Regions from separate parts of the Streptomyces sp. NPDC000404 genome, predicted to be linked through region 2. Evidence: riboswitches for the same ligand, from Rfam matches in the RefSeq annotation. Region 2 holds a riboswitch; the other holds the start of a gene.
What was found. A riboswitch is a leader RNA that binds a small molecule or an ion and turns the genes downstream of it on or off. The one in region 2 is predicted to bind S-adenosylmethionine.
Positions count from the first base shown of each region.

Region 1 (7,245 bases), on a different contig from region 2:
CTCGTCCGTGTGATGCCGGGCTGGGAGTGGGACTTCTGGGGTCACACCATCAACTTCGGTGTGCTGATCCCGATCCTGATCTTCCCGCTGGTGCTGGTGGCCATCGCGGTCTACCCGTTCATCGAGTCGTGGGTGCGGGGTGACAAGCGCGAGCACCACATCCTGGACCGTCCGCGCAACGCCCCGACCCGTACCGGCTTCGGTGTGGCCTGGCTGGTCGCGTACTTCGTGATGCTGATCGGTGGCGGTAACGACCTGTGGGCGACCCACTTCCACCTGTCGATCAACTCGATCACCTGGTTCGTGCGCATCGCGTTCTTCGTCGGTCCGGTGCTGGCGTTCATCGCCACCAAGCGGATCTGCCTGGGGCTGCAGCGCCGCGACAAGGACAAGGTGCTGCACGGCCGCGAGTCGGGCATCATCAAGCGCCTGCCGCACGGTGAGTTCATCGAGGTCCACGAGCCGCTCACCCAGGAGCAGCTGCACGTCCTCACCCAGCACGAGCAGCCCGCTCCGCTGGAGCTGGAGCCCGAGGTCGACGAGAACGGCGTCGAGCGCAAGGCCACGCGGTCGCAGAAGCTGCGTGCCAAGCTCTCGAAGGCGTACTACGGCGAGGACAACGTCATCCCGAAGCCGACCGTCGAGGAGTACAAGGAGATCAGCAGCGGCCACGGCCACCACTGATCACCGAGCCGCCGTGAGGGCACGGCGGTTGTGAGACGCCACCCAGAGGGCCCCGTCCGGACACCGGACGGGGCCCTCCGGCATGTCCGCGGCTCGATAGGGTTTACCTCATACGCAGGCACGAACCAGGAGTGTGGACCATGAACGTTGCGACCCCGGCAGGCGGCGACAGCGTGGCGGCCCACACCTGGCCGGGCGTCCTGAACGCCCTGCTCGACGGCCATGACCTCGCCGCCGACGACACCGCCTGGGCGATGGACCGGATCATGCGGGGCGAGGCCACCGACGCGCAGATCGCCGGGTTCGCGGTGGCGCTGCGCGCCAAGGGCGAGACCGTCGCGGAGATCTCCGGGCTGGTGCGCGCGATGTACGCGCACGCCCGGCTGATCGAGGTGCCGGGCCCCGGCGTGGACATCGTCGGCACCGGCGGCGACGGCGCCAAGACCGTCAACATCTCCACGATGTCCTCGATCGTGGTGGCCGGCACGGGCGCGAAGGTGATCAAGCACGGCAACCGCGCCGCGTCGTCGGCGAGCGGCTCCTCCGACGTCCTGGAGAAGCTCGGCGTCCGGCTGAACCTCACCCCGCGGCGCGTCGTCGAGGTCGCCGAGGAGGCGGGCATCACGTTCTGCTTCGCGGTCACCTTCCACCCGGCGCTGCGCCATGTCGCCACCGCCCGCGGGCAGCTGGGCATCCGCACCACCTTCAACGTGCTGGGCCCGCTCACCAACCCGGCGCGGGTGCAGGCGCAGGCGACCGGTGTCGCGGATGCGCGGATGGCGCCGATCCTCGCCGGGGTGCTCGCCGAGCGCGGTTCGTCCGCGCTGGTCTTCCGCGGTGACGACGGGCTGGACGAGCTGACGACGACGGCGACGTCGCGGGTGTGGATCGTGCGGGACGGCGCGGTGCGGGAGGAGACGTTCGACCCGCGGGACGTCGGGATCCCGCTGGTCCCGGTGGAGGCGCTGCGCGGTGCGGATGCGGCGTACAACGCCGAGGTGGCGCGGCGGCTGCTGGACGGGGAGAAGGGCCCGGTCCGCGAGGCGGTGCTGCTGAACTCCGCGGCGGCGCTCGCCGCGCTGGAGCCGACCGCGGCGCCGCTGACCGAGCAGATCCGGGCCGGTATGGAGCGGGCGGCTCAGTCGATCGATTCCGGGGCGGCCAAGCGGGCGCTGGAGCGCTGGGCGGTCGCCAGCAACGCCTGAGCGCGGTACGGCCGTTGCGGGGAATGCGGCGCAATTCCGGTCCGGTTGATCTCAACAACCGGACCGGGCTTGCGCCGCTCCGTTCATATGGCATGATGCTGCGCAGGTCACGAGTGACAGCGATATAGGCCCCGGCCCGCTGTCCGGCAACCCTCCTTCCGTGGCGGGGTGCCCCGGGTGATGACCAGGCCGCAGGCAGCGAGGTCTGCGGCAAGCGCGGATCCCTCGCCAGGGATCCTGGTCCTCAGAGGGAGAACTTCCGTGAACCAGCGAATGCGATAGGGCTGCAAAAGCCCGCTCTCCAGCCTTTCGCTTCCGAAGTAATTCAGCGTCCCACCGCTGCTCTTTCCTGCCTGCCGAATTCCCCGCGCCCCTTCGCGCTTTCGCCTACCCGCGCGCGGTGAATTCGCCTTTCTCTCACGGGAGTTCGCCATGCCTGTCTCCACCCTTGCCGCCGACCGCCCCGTCTGTGACGAACTGGAGGTTCTGGGGCGAGATGTCCAGGTACCGCTGGCCGCCGGCGGCGAGATCGGCTACGCCGCCCTCGACTACGCGGCGAGCGCCCCCGCGCTCCAGCGGGTCTGGGACGACGTGGCCGCCTACGCGCCCTACTACGGCAGCGTGCACCGCGGCGCCGGGTACCTCTCGCAGCTCTCCACCGACCTTTTCGAGAACGCCCGCACCACCGTCGCCGGCTTCCTCGGCTGCCGCGACGACGACCAGGTGATCTTCACCCGCTCCACCACCGACTCCCTCAACCTGCTGGCCGCCGCGCTGCCGCCCGCCACCCGCGTCTTCGTCTTCGAGACCGAGCACCACGCCGCGCTGCTGCCGTGGGAGCAGCGCGACGGCATCGACGTCACCTACCTCGACGCGCCGCGCACCCCCCGCCAGGCCGTCGACACCCTGGAAAAGGCCCTCGCGGCCCGTGCCCCCTACGGACCCGCGTTGGTCTGCGTGACCGGCGCCTCCAACGTCACCGGCGAGATCTGGCCGGTCCAGGAGCTGGCCGCCGCGGCCCACGCCCACGGTGCGCGGATCGTCCTGGACGCCGCCCAGCTGGCGCCGCACCGGCCCGTCGACCTCGCCGGACTCGACGTGGACTGGGTCGCGTTCTCCGGCCACAAGCTGTACGCGCCGTTCGGCTCCGGCGTCCTGGCCGGCCGCGCCGACTGGCTGCGCGAGGCGGACCCGTACCTGGCCGGCGGCGGCGCCAGCCGGACCGTCACGCGCCGCCCCGACGGCGGCGTCGACGTCGCCTGGCACACCACCGCGGCCCGCCACGAGGCCGGTTCGCCCAACGTCATCGGCGCCTACGCGATCGCCTCCGCGTGCCGGGCGCTCACCGACGCGGGCTTCGACACGGTGGTCGCCCGCGAGCAGGAACTCATCGCCCGCGTCCGGAACGGCCTGGCGGATATCCCCGGCGTCCGCGTCCTGTCGCTCTTCGGCGACGACGCGGACCGCGTCGGCGTGCTGTCCTTCGTCGTCGACGGCTGGAACAGCTCGCGCCTCGCGGCGGCGCTGTCCACGGAGTACGGGATCGGCGTCCGCGACGGGCTCTTCTGCGCCCACCCGCTGGTCCGAGCGTTGCTCGGCGGGGCGCCGGATGAGCCCGCCGAGTGCGGTTCGCCTGTGCTTGCGCCCGCGGCGGGCGGGAGCGAGCTGGGCGCCGTCCGCGTCAGCTTCGGTGCCGGTACGCCCGACGAGCACGTCGACCGCTTCGTCCGAGCGGTCCGGGAACTCGTCGCGGCCGGGGCGCGCTAGTCCGCGGCCTGTCCGCTGCCGGTCCGCTGCGCGGTGCCGGGTGCGGTGTGTGGCCTGCGGCCCGTCCGCTGCCCTGCCGCTGCGCGGTGCTTGTGCGGTGCGTTGCTCGCTGTCTGTTTGTTGCGCCTGCGGCGGGCGTGGTCGCTGCGCGAGGCTTTTCGGCTGCGGTGCCGGACCTCCGGACTCCGTCCTGCGGTCCGGCCCCTTCCGTTTGTGGTGGGGGAAAGATGGTGGGGGTACGCCACCGTCGTCGTCTTCTCGCACGTAGGGAAGATGACGACGGTGGCGAACCCCCACCGGCCTTTTACCACCCACCCACGGGAGGGGGACCTCCGGAGGACGGAGTCCGCAGGAGGGCCCCCGCTCCCGACAACCCACGCCCGCCGCAGGCGCAACGGCGCCAAACCCTCACGGCGGGAAAGCCGAAAAACAACGCAGCAGGCGAACCCGCAGGCGAACCGGCGAACCGCCCGCCGCAGGCGTCAGGCGTCAGGCGTCCAGGCCGATCGCGAACGCCGCCTCCAGGTCATGCTGCGAATACGTGCGGAACGCAATGTGCGTCTCGGTGGAGGCGACGCCCGGCACCTTGCTGATGCGGCCGGGGATGACGTCGGCGAGGTCGTCGTGGGCGGCGACGCGGACCATCGCGATGAGGTCGTGCGCGCCGGTGACCGAGTACACCTCGCTGACCCCTTCGAGCGCGGCGATCTGCTCGGCGATCTCCGGGATCTGGTCCACGCTGGTCTTGATGAGCACGATCGACGTGATCACGGCTGGCTCTCTCCCTCGGTCGCCGGTGCATTCCCCCTGGTGACCTCCACAGTAGCGGGCCGGTGGCGGGCCCATGCGTAGAGGAAGCCGAGGGCGAAGCCGATGACGTGGGCGAGGTAGGCGACGCCGGGGCCGGCGGGGTCGCGCTGGGCGGCCAGCCACTGGAGGGCGAACCAGAAGAGCAGCACCACCCAGGCGGGGAAGCGCAGCGGGAGGAAGAAGAGGAAGGGGAAGAGGCTGGTGACGCGGGCGCGGGGGAAGAGGTAGAGGAACGCGCCCAGGACGCCGGAGATGGAGCCGGAGGCGCCGACCAGCGTCTGGCCGGAGGCGGCGTGGGCGGCGGCGTAGCCGAGGAGCGCCAGGTAGCCGGTGACGAGGAAGAAGACGGTGTAGGCCGGGCGGCCCATCCGGGCTTCGGCCATGCCGCCGAAGACGTGCAGGAAGAGGGCGTTGCCGAGCAGGTGCAGCCAGCTGCCGTGGACGAAGAGCGCGGTGAGCGGGGTGAGCCAGGCGGCCGGGTGGCCGGCCCAGAGGTCGCGGGGGATGACGCCCCAGCGTGCGAAGTACGCGGTCTGCGCCTGGAGGAGGGCGTCGCCGGTTCCGTACAGCGGGTTGAGGCCGGATGCGGGGCCGAGGACGAAGAGGGCGCAGCAGACCGCGATGAGGAGGTTCGTCACGGAGTACGCGCCGCGGGCCGGGCGGTCCGGATGGCGGGCGTCCGGTGGGGTGTGCGGCGGCCGGGGCCGGGGGTCTTCGGGCGGTGGCGGAGGCAGGGGCGGCGCCGTCATGAAGGGGATCATGCCGCAATGAGGGGCATTCGGGGCGGACTGCCTCGCCGCGTCCCGCCTCCTGGGCCGTGCCCGCGCGGCCGTGCCGTCAGGCCGTAGGGTTACGGTCGGTACTTTGCGTACTTCCCGCAGTCCGACGGCGCACCGCGTGAGGCCGCAGCATCCGCACCGCACGAGTAGGAAGAAGGACGATCACGATGGCTGTTCCCCTGCCGACGGACCGGACCCGGTGGCGCTGCACCCTGTGCGGCAACCTCACCCGCTTCGACGTGACCCGCACGTCCAAGGTGGTGGAGTACACGCACCTCGATCTGGCCGGGGAGCCGAAGGTCGAGGAGCGCGAGGTGCTCAGCGACGCCGTCGAGTCCGTGCGGTGCCGCTGGTGCAACGCGGTCGACCAGATCGAGCTGGTCGACCGTCCGGGCGCGGACGCCTGAGGATCGGGGCGAGTAGACCGTGGTGGAGCGTCCAGCAGGGGAGCCGGGGGCGAGCGGGGCGGCGTCCGGCGGCGGGGGCGAGGAGGCCTTCGACCGTCCGCTGCCCGAGGGCGTCCGGCGCCGTGTCGTGGCGCTCACCGCGGACGCGTTCGGCGCGCTGACGGTCGCCGAACTCCCGCCGCCGCTGCGGCAGTACGCCCGTTTCACGCCCTCGCGGCGCGCCAAGTTCGCGGGGAACGCGATGGCCGCCGCGCTGGAGAGCGACGCCGTCTTCCGGCAGCGCATCGCGGAGAAGGTCCGCGAGGCGCAGCCGGAGGTCGCCGAGGCGCTGGAGCGGGGCACCGCGCCCGCCGCCGCCGATCCGCTGGACCTCGCGGCGGCGGCGTACGTGCTGCGCCCCGACGGCTGGCCGAAGCTGGTCGCCGCGGCGGGCGAGGAGGCGCAGCGGGCCCGCGCCGAGCGGGCGGGCGAGGAGGCCGAGCGGGAGCTGGCCCGGTTGCGTGAGGAGCTGGCGCGGGCCCGTGCGGACGCCCGCGCCGACGCCGACCGGGTGCGCGCCGAGCTGGACGCCGTCCGCAAGGAGAACGACGCGCTCCAGCGGAAGCTGCGCAGCGCCCTCAGCGATGTGAAGCGGGGTGCGGCGACGGCCCGTAAGGCGGCGGCGGAGCTGGAGTCGGAGCGGTCCCGGGCGGCGTCCGAGAAGGCGGCGGCCGACAGTGAACTGCGCCGTCTCAAGGCGCGGATCGGGGAGAGCGAGGCGGCGCTGGAGACCAGCCGCCGCGCCGCCCGGGAGGGCCGCAGCGTCGAGGACATGCGGGTGCGGCTGCTGCTGGACACCGTGCTCGACGCGGCTCAGGGGCTGCGCCGGGAGCTGGCGCTGCCGCCCGCCGGGGTGCGGCCCGCCGACACCGTCGAGGCGGTGGAGCCCGGCCGGATGACGCCGAAGGACATCGCCACCCGCGCGCTGTCGGAGACCGATCCGGCCCTGCTGGACCAGCTGCTGGCGCTGCCGCAGGCCCATCTGGTGGTGGACGGCTACAACGTCACCAAGACCGGCTATCCCACGATGCCGCTGGACAAGCAGCGGCTGCGGCTGCTGGGCGGCCTCGCGGTGCTCGCCGCCCAGACCGGTGCGGAGATGACCTGTGTCTTCGACGGTGCGGAGCTGGCGGCGCCGGTGCTGCTCGCGCCGCCGCGCGGGGTGCGGGTGCTGTTCAGCAAACCTGGTGTGACGGCGGACGAGTTGATCCGGCAGCTGGTGCGCGCGGAGCCGGCGGGGCGGCCGGTGGTGGTGGTCTCCACCGACCGCGAGGTGGCGGACGGTGTGGCGAAGGCCGGGGCGCGTCCGGTGGCATCGGCCCTGTTGCTCAAGCGACTTGCCCGCGTCTGACGGGGCGACGTGCCCGGGGGTGACGGATCGACGATTTGTCCGTTCCCTGCTCTCTGACCGTCAAGTGCCCACTACAGCCCGTGTGATGTTGGTAAAACCTGGCCTGGGCGCGGCGTTTTTTACCCGGGAGGATTTGAAGCGATCACAACTCGGTTACTAAGGTCGGGCCTCGAACCTTCATGCAGTTGATCATCCACCCGGGA
Region 1 covers NZ_JBEPDN010000001.1:334,501-341,745, reverse strand. The annotation lists gene qcrB (cytochrome bc1 complex cytochrome b subunit) at 1-684, shown strand, start outside; gene trpD (anthranilate phosphoribosyltransferase) at 825-1,889, shown strand; SAM riboswitch class IV at 1,995-2,112, shown strand; gene ABT345_RS01500 (aminotransferase class V-fold PLP-dependent enzyme) at 2,322-3,656, shown strand; gene ABT345_RS01495 (Lrp/AsnC family transcriptional regulator) at 4,146-4,427, opposite strand; gene ABT345_RS01490 (rhomboid family intramembrane serine protease) at 4,424-5,215, opposite strand; gene ABT345_RS01485 (hypothetical protein) at 5,413-5,652, shown strand; gene ABT345_RS01480 (NYN domain-containing protein) at 5,672-7,042, shown strand.
Region 1: it holds a riboswitch for S-adenosylmethionine, as region 2 does, so the genes downstream of both, ABT345_RS01500 (aminotransferase class V-fold PLP-dependent enzyme) here and thrC (threonine synthase) in region 2, are expected to answer to the same signal.

Region 2 (7,245 bases):
TACGCCGGGTCCGCCCGCCTCCGCCCCGGTACGCTCGCCCCATGGGCAGTTCCCCGGACGCCGCATCCCCGCCGGGCCCGGAATCGGGCGCCGGCCCCTCATCCACTACGGGCCGCACCCCCGGCACCGGCCCGCCACCGCGCCCCGGCCTCCCCGTCCCGCGTACCGAAGCGGGCCGTGCCGCGCTGGCCGCGCTGCTGGCCGCGCCGGGGGACGCCGCGCTCGCGGTCGACTTCGACGGGACGCTCGCGGAGATCGTCGACGACCCGGAGGCGGCGCGGGCGCACCCCGGGGCCGCGCGGGCACTGGGGCGGCTGGTGCCCCGGTTGCGCGCCGCCGCCGTGATCACCGGCAGGCCCGCCGCCGTCGCCGTCCGGCTGGCCGGCATCGACGGCGCCCCGGGCCTGGACCGCCTCACCGTCCTCGGCCACTACGGCGCCGAGCGCTGGGAGGCGGCGACGGGAGCCCTGCACGCCGACGGGCCGCCGCCCGAGGTCGCCGCCGCCGAGGCCGAACTCCCGGACGCCCTCGCCGCATCCGGCGTCTGGCACGGCCCCTGGACCGCCGTTGCCGTCGAGCGCAAGGGCGGCCGCGCCCTCGCCGTCCACACCCGGCGCGCCCCCGACCCGCAGGGCGCACTCGACGCCCTGCGCGCCCCCCTGACCGCCCTCGCCACCCGCCACGGTCTCCTCGTCGAACCGGGCCGCTACGTCCTGGAGCTGCGCCCGCCCGGCGTCGACAAGGGCGTCGCCCTGGCCGCCTGGCTCCGCGAGACCGGCGCCCGTACCGTCCTCTACGCCGGCGACGACCTCGGGGACCTCGCCGCCTTCGACACCGTCGACCGCCTCCGCACCGACCCCGCCGCCCCCCACCGCACCGGCCTGCTGGTGTGCAGCGGCAGCACCGAGGTCCCCGACCTCGCCGCCCGCGCCGACCTGGTGGTCGACGGCCCCACCGGAGTCGTCGCTCTTCTCGACGCCCTTGCGGACCGGTTGGCGAAATGACCGGTCGGCGGAACGACAGCCGGCGAGATGACCGGCTGCTGACGGGGTGACGGGCGCGGCGCCGGGCCGTCCCCGGCGGCGCGTCAGCCGCCCGTCGCGTCCGCCCCCGCCGCCAACCGCTGGAACGCCGTAGGCATCGGCCGCCCCGGCAGGAACTCCTTGATCAGCCGGGCGCACTCGGCCGCCGGGGTGGCCGTCGTGTCGCAGGTCAGGTCGTAGACGTCGTGGGCGTGGACGCGGGTGAACTGGCGGGCGGCGAGGCCCGGTGGGCGGTCGCCGCGGGCCTCCTCGCGGCGCTCCAGCTCCTCCAGCGCGCAGTGGACGCCGACCAGCACCACGTCCTCGGCGGGGAACAGCGCCAGGCAGTCCCGCAGCCGCCACTCCTCGCTCAGCACATGGTCGACGACCACGTCGTTGCCGCCCGCCGCCATGCCCGCGACGGCCCGGTGGAAACCCATCCAGGTGCGCCGCAGCACCGTCCCCAGCGCCTCCGGGGCGATCTCGCGGCGGGCGCGCATGGCGTGGAAGGCGTCCACGGGCAGATGGAACGCGGGCTCGTCCAGGATCTCCAGCAGCTCCCGCGCGATGCTCGACTTGCCGGAGCTGGAGGTCCCGTTGAGGAAGATGATCCGCCCGCGGCGGGGCGGCGGCGCCTCGCCGTCGGGGAGGAACGGCGGTGCGGCGGCGGGGCGTTCGGCGGACATCGGACTCCTCGGGGCCGGTGGACGCACGCCGGTCGGCGGCCCCTCATGATCCCCGGGGCGCGCCGCGGGAAGGCCTCCGGGTCCGCCCGCACCGCCCCCGGCCCACGCCGACGCCCGGCCTCCGGGCCCCGGACCGCGGGCCCCGCCCTCACCCCCGCAGCGCCGTCAGCTGCTCCGTGAACCACCGGGCCGGCGGCAGCGCCGTGGCCGCGGTGGCCAACCGGGCGGAGCGGGCCGCGCGTTCCTCCCCGGGCATCGACAGCGCCTCGTGCAGCGCGTCGGCCGTCGCGTTGATGTCGTACGGGTTGACGCTCAACGCGTCCTCGCCCAGCTCCTCGTGGGCGCCCGCCTCCCGCGAGAGGACCAGCGCACACCCGGCGTCGGAGACCACCGGGACCTCCTTGGCGACGAGGTTCATCCCGTCCCGGATGGGGTTGACGAGGGCGACGTCCGCGAGGCGGTACGCGGCCAGGGAACGCGCGAAATCGTCCTTGACATGCAGCACCACCGGCTGCCAACCCGGCATGCCGAACGTGGAGTTGATCTCCTCGGCGACGCGCCGCACCTCGGCGGTGTAGTCGCGGTAGACGGCCAGATCCTGGCGGGAGGGGTAGGCGAACGCGACGTGGACGACGCGCTCGCGCCACTCGGGGCGGTCCGTCAGCAGCCGGCGGTAGGCGTGCAGCCCGCGGACGATGTTCTTCGACAGCTCCGTGCGGTCCACCCGCACGATCGTGCGGCGCCGACCCGGCCCGTCCCCGCCGCCGATCTGCGCGCGCAGCGCCGTCAGCCGCTCCTCGACGTCCGGGCGGTGCGCCCGCTCCCGCAGGAACTCCGCGTCCGCGCCCAGACCGTGCACCCCGATCCGGGTGGTGTGCGGCGTCCGGCCCGGGGGCGCGGTGACCACGTGCGGCGCCTCGCTGTCCGAATGGTGGACGGCGCACCGGGTCTCCAGGGTGGCCGTGCAGCACGCCACGAACGCCGCCGCCCACCGCTCGGTCAAAAAGCCCGCCCGGTCCGCGCCGAGCATCCCCCGGATCAGCCGCTCCCGGATGTCGTCGGGCAGCAGCGCGAAGTACTCCGGCGGCGCCCACGGCGTGTGCGAGAAGTGCCCGATCCGCAGGTCGGGGCGGCGCTCGCGGAGCATCCCGGGGGCCAGCGCCAGGTGGTAGTCCTGGATCAGCACCGCCGCGCCCGGCGCCGCCGCCCGGTCCAGCGCCTGCGCGAACGCCGCGTTGTACGCCTCGTACGCCGTCCACTGCCCCCGGAACTCCGTGTCGAACGACGGCTCCAGCGGCGTCTGGTAGAGCATGTGGTGGACGAACCAGAGCACCGAATTGGCGATGCCGTTGTAGGCAGCGGCGTGTGTCTCCGCCGGGATGTCCAGCATCCGGACGCGCTGTCCACCGGTATCGGCCACCGGAAGCTCACCGTCCGCGCGCCGCACCGCCTCCCGGTCGCCGTCGCCCAGCGCCGCGCACACCCACACCGCGTCCGTCTCCGGACCGATCGCCGACAGCCCCGAGACCAGCCCGCCGCCGCCCCGCTTCGCGCTCAGCGCGCCGCCCGCGCCGACGGCGTACGAGACCGGGCCGCGGTTGGACGCGACGAGCACCTCGGCGCCGCGCCCCGCGGCGGGCGTCCGGGCAGGGGTGGTACCGCTGTGTTCGGAGGCCATGCCGCGACCCTAGCCCGCACCGGATCGGCGCACACGTACGAATGAGGCCAAGGGAGGGACACCCGCCGCTCCACCGGCCCAGCCCGCGGAGAACTCAGGCCGCCCGGCTCTCCGCGTACTCCGGAACGTCCGCCATCGGGGGCCGCTCCTCGGTGTCGACATCGCTCGTCCGGGGGACGAATCCGCTCTCGCCGCGCACGAACTGCGTCAGCCGCGGCCGTACCAAGTGGCCGCGCGCCAGCCGGAGTTGGGCGGTGCGGTAGATCGCCGCGGCCATCCGGCCCAGCGCCTGACCGTCCTGGTGGCGGTGTTTGCGCACCCCGACGTCCACCTGCGCGAGCGCGTCCAGACCGGCCGTGTGCAACGCGTCGACCAGCAGCCCCAGCTCGACGCCGTAACCGACCGGGAACGGCAGCCGCTCCAGCAGCGAACGCCGCGCCGCGTACTCCCCGCCCAGCGGCTGCACGAACCCGGCCAGCTGCGGCCAGTGGAGGTTGAGCAGCGGCCGGGCGACCAGCTCGGTGACCCGTCCGCCCTGGCCCGGACCGCCCCCGGGCGCGCCGCCGGTCTCCAGCGGCCGGTCGTACATCGCCTTGACGAACTGCACGTCCGGGTCGGTCAGCAGCGGCCCGACGATCCCGGAGACGAACGTCGGCGAGAACTCCCGCAGGTCCGCGTCGACGAAGCAGACGATGTCGCCGCGGGTGACCAGCAGCGACCGCCACAGCACCTCGCCCTTGCCGGGCACCGCCGGCAGCCGCGGCAGCACCGCGTCCCGCGCCACCACCCGCGCCCCGGCGGCCGCCGCGACCTCGGCCGTCCGGTCCGTGGACCCGGAATCGAGCACCACCAGTTCGTCGACGAGCGGCACCTCCTCGGTCATCAGGGCGGCGCGGATGGCCGTGACGATCGTGCCGACCGTCGCCTCCTCGTCGAGCGCGGGCAGCACGACGCTGACCGTGCGGCCGCTGAGCCGTTTGGCCTCCAGCAGCTGCGGCAGCGGCCGGTCCTCCGCCGACCAGGAGCGACGTCCCAGCCAGCGCTCCACCTCTTCCAGCACGTCTACGACTCCTCGGTGCGCGCCGTCTCGGCGGCGCATGTGATCCATCTCGCGGTTCGGACGACTCTCACCACTGTCAGTGCCGTCGGTTACAGTCTTGAACAACGCGGACGACCGTCGCATGCCGGGGGTCACCGCACCACAAACGCCTGGGTTTTCCCAGCGCCATACCGCTCATCCAGAGGGGCAGAGGGACACGGCCCGTTGAAGCCCCGGCAACCCTCCAGCCGGTCTCGACCGCATCGCGCGGCGCGAGGCTCCCGGCTAGGGAAGGTGCCAAATCCGTCTCGTGGCGAGATGCGTCGCGAGGAAGATGAGGAGAAAGGGCCTCGCCTCCATGGCTGCGCAAGCTGTTGAAGTTACCGAAAACGCTTCCTCCGTCACTCTGGGTCCCGCCGCAGGTCTCTCCTGTCGCGAATGCGGGGAGCGTTTCCCGCTCGGCCCGATCTTCGCCTGCGCGACCTGCTTCGGTCCGCTGGAGGTGGCGTACGAGCTGCCGGGCGGTGACCCGGAAGCCCTGCGGAAGCAGATCGAGGCCGGTCCCCACAACATCTGGCGGTACGCACCGCTGCTGCCCGTCCCCGCGGACGTGGCCGGGAAGCCGAATCTCAACCCCGGCTTCACCAAGCTCGTCAAGGCCGACAACCTCGCCCGTGAGCTGGGCGTCACCGGCGGCCTCTACGTCAAGGACGACTCCGGCAACCCGACGCACTCCTTCAAGGACCGGGTCGTCGCCATCGCGGTCGAGGCGGCGCGCGCCTTCGGCTTCACCACCCTCTCCTGCTCCTCGACCGGCAACCTCGCCGGTGCCGTCGGCGCCGCCGCCCGCCGCGCCGGATTCCGCTCCTGCGTCTTCATCCCGCACGACCTGGAGGCGGGCAAGGTCGTCATGGCCGCGGTCTACGGCGGCGACCTCGTCGGCATCGAGGGCAACTACGACGACGTCAACCGCTTCTGCTCCGAGCTGATCGGCGACCCGCTCGGCGAGGGCTGGGGCTTCGTCAACGTCAACCTCCGCCCCTATTACGGCGAGGGCTCCAAGACGCTGGCGTACGAGATCTGCGAACAGCTCGGCTGGCGGCTGCCGGACCAGATCGTCATCCCGGTGGCCTCCGGCTCCCAGCTCACCAAGATCGACAAGGGACTGAAGGAGCTGATCACCCTCGGCCTCGTCGAGGACCGGCCCTACAGGATCTACGGCGCCCAGGCCGAGGGCTGCTCCCCGGTGTCGACGGCGTTCAAGGCCGGCCACGACGTGGTCCGCCCGCAGAAGCCGGACACCATCGCCAAGTCCCTGGCGATCGGCAACCCCGCCGACGGGCCGTACGTCCTCGACATCGCACGCCGTACGGGCGGCGCGGTGGAGGATGTCAACGACGAGCAGGTCGTGGACGCGATCAAGCTGCTGGCGCGGACGGAGGGCATCTTCGCGGAGACCGCCGGCGGGGTGACCGTCGGCGTCACCAAGAAGCTCATCGAAGCGGGCCTGCTCGATCCGACCCTGTCCACCGTCATCCTCAACACCGGCGACGGCCTCAAGACGCTTGACGCCGTCGCTCCGACCACCGGCCCCACGGCCACCATCCGCCCGAGCCTGGACGCGTTCCGCTCGGCCGGTCTGGCCGGCTGAACCCCGGTCGTTCCCCCGGCCGGAAACCGGCCGATCCGGTCCGTCCGCCGTCGTCCCGCCCGGGGCGCGGCGGCCGGTTCCGCAGACGTATCCGCAGTCGTTGGAAGGCAGAACCCATGAGCGTCAAGGTCCGCATCCCCACCATCCTCCGTACGTACACCGGCGGCGCGTCCGAGGTCAGCGCCGAGGGCGCGACGCTGTCCGAGGTCATCACCGACCTGGAGAAGAACCACCAGGGCATCGCCGCCCGGGTGCTGGACGACGCGGGCAAGCTGCGGCGCTTCGTGAACGTCTACGTCAACGACGACGACGTCCGCTTCGAGCAGGGCCTCCAGACGCCGACGCCGGACGGTGCGGGCGTCTCGATCATCCCGGCGGTGGCCGGCGGCTGCTGACGCCCGCACCGGGACCGGGGGAGCCGTTCCGCCCCGATGGCGAATGGTTCTCGCCATTCCTTTCTCCCGCTGACCGATAATCGCCCCGTCCGGATATCCGGACGGGGCGATTCCGCGTTGTGAAACAGTCCTGCAAAACGCGATACCATTTCGCCGATCCCCTTCTTCTGCTCGTCGAGCGCGGTGTGGCGGCCTTCTGAACGCCCCGGGATCGCGATGAGTTGTGTGCAAAGTGTGTGCGGTGTTTGCGCCCTAAGCTCCTTATGCCCGGCCCGAGTTGCCCGGGAATATGGCCAGTTCTGCGCATATCGCCACTTCTCGCGCCGTCAGAATTCTCGTCCGATTGACCTGTTGCGCTGGGCACCGGTGCGGATACATTCGGCGGCGGTCGACGCGTTCCGGCGCACACCCCACGGGCCATTCGCGGGGTGAGGTCTGACCCGGGTCCGCGGAGTGCGGTCCTGCGAAGGGCCAGTAATAGGGGAGTTAGGCATGGCTCAGGGCACCGTCAAGTGGTTCAACGCGGAGAAGGGGTACGGCTTCATCGCGGTCGACGGTGGTGCGGATGTTTTCGTCCACTACAGCGCGATCCAGATGGACGGCTACCGCACCCTCGAGGAGGGCCAGCGGGTCGATTTCGAGATCTCGCAGGGCCAGAAGGGGCCGCAGGCCGACATGGTCAAGTTGGCGGCCGGCTGAGCGCCGACCGACTGCGCGTCAAGGAGGCCCGCGCCCCGTAGGGGGCGCGGGCCTCCTGTTGTGTGTGGGGCACCC
Region 2 covers NZ_JBEPDN010000016.1:151,204-158,448, forward strand. The annotation lists gene otsB (trehalose-phosphatase) at 42-1,004, shown strand; gene ABT345_RS28395 (chloramphenicol phosphotransferase CPT family protein) at 1,088-1,708, opposite strand; gene ABT345_RS28400 (alpha,alpha-trehalose-phosphate synthase (UDP-forming)) at 1,857-3,386, opposite strand; gene ABT345_RS28405 (glucosyl-3-phosphoglycerate synthase) at 3,481-4,446, opposite strand; SAM riboswitch class I at 4,618-4,766, shown strand; gene thrC (threonine synthase) at 4,760-6,076, shown strand; gene ABT345_RS28415 (MoaD/ThiS family protein) at 6,193-6,471, shown strand; gene ABT345_RS28420 (cold-shock protein) at 6,964-7,170, shown strand.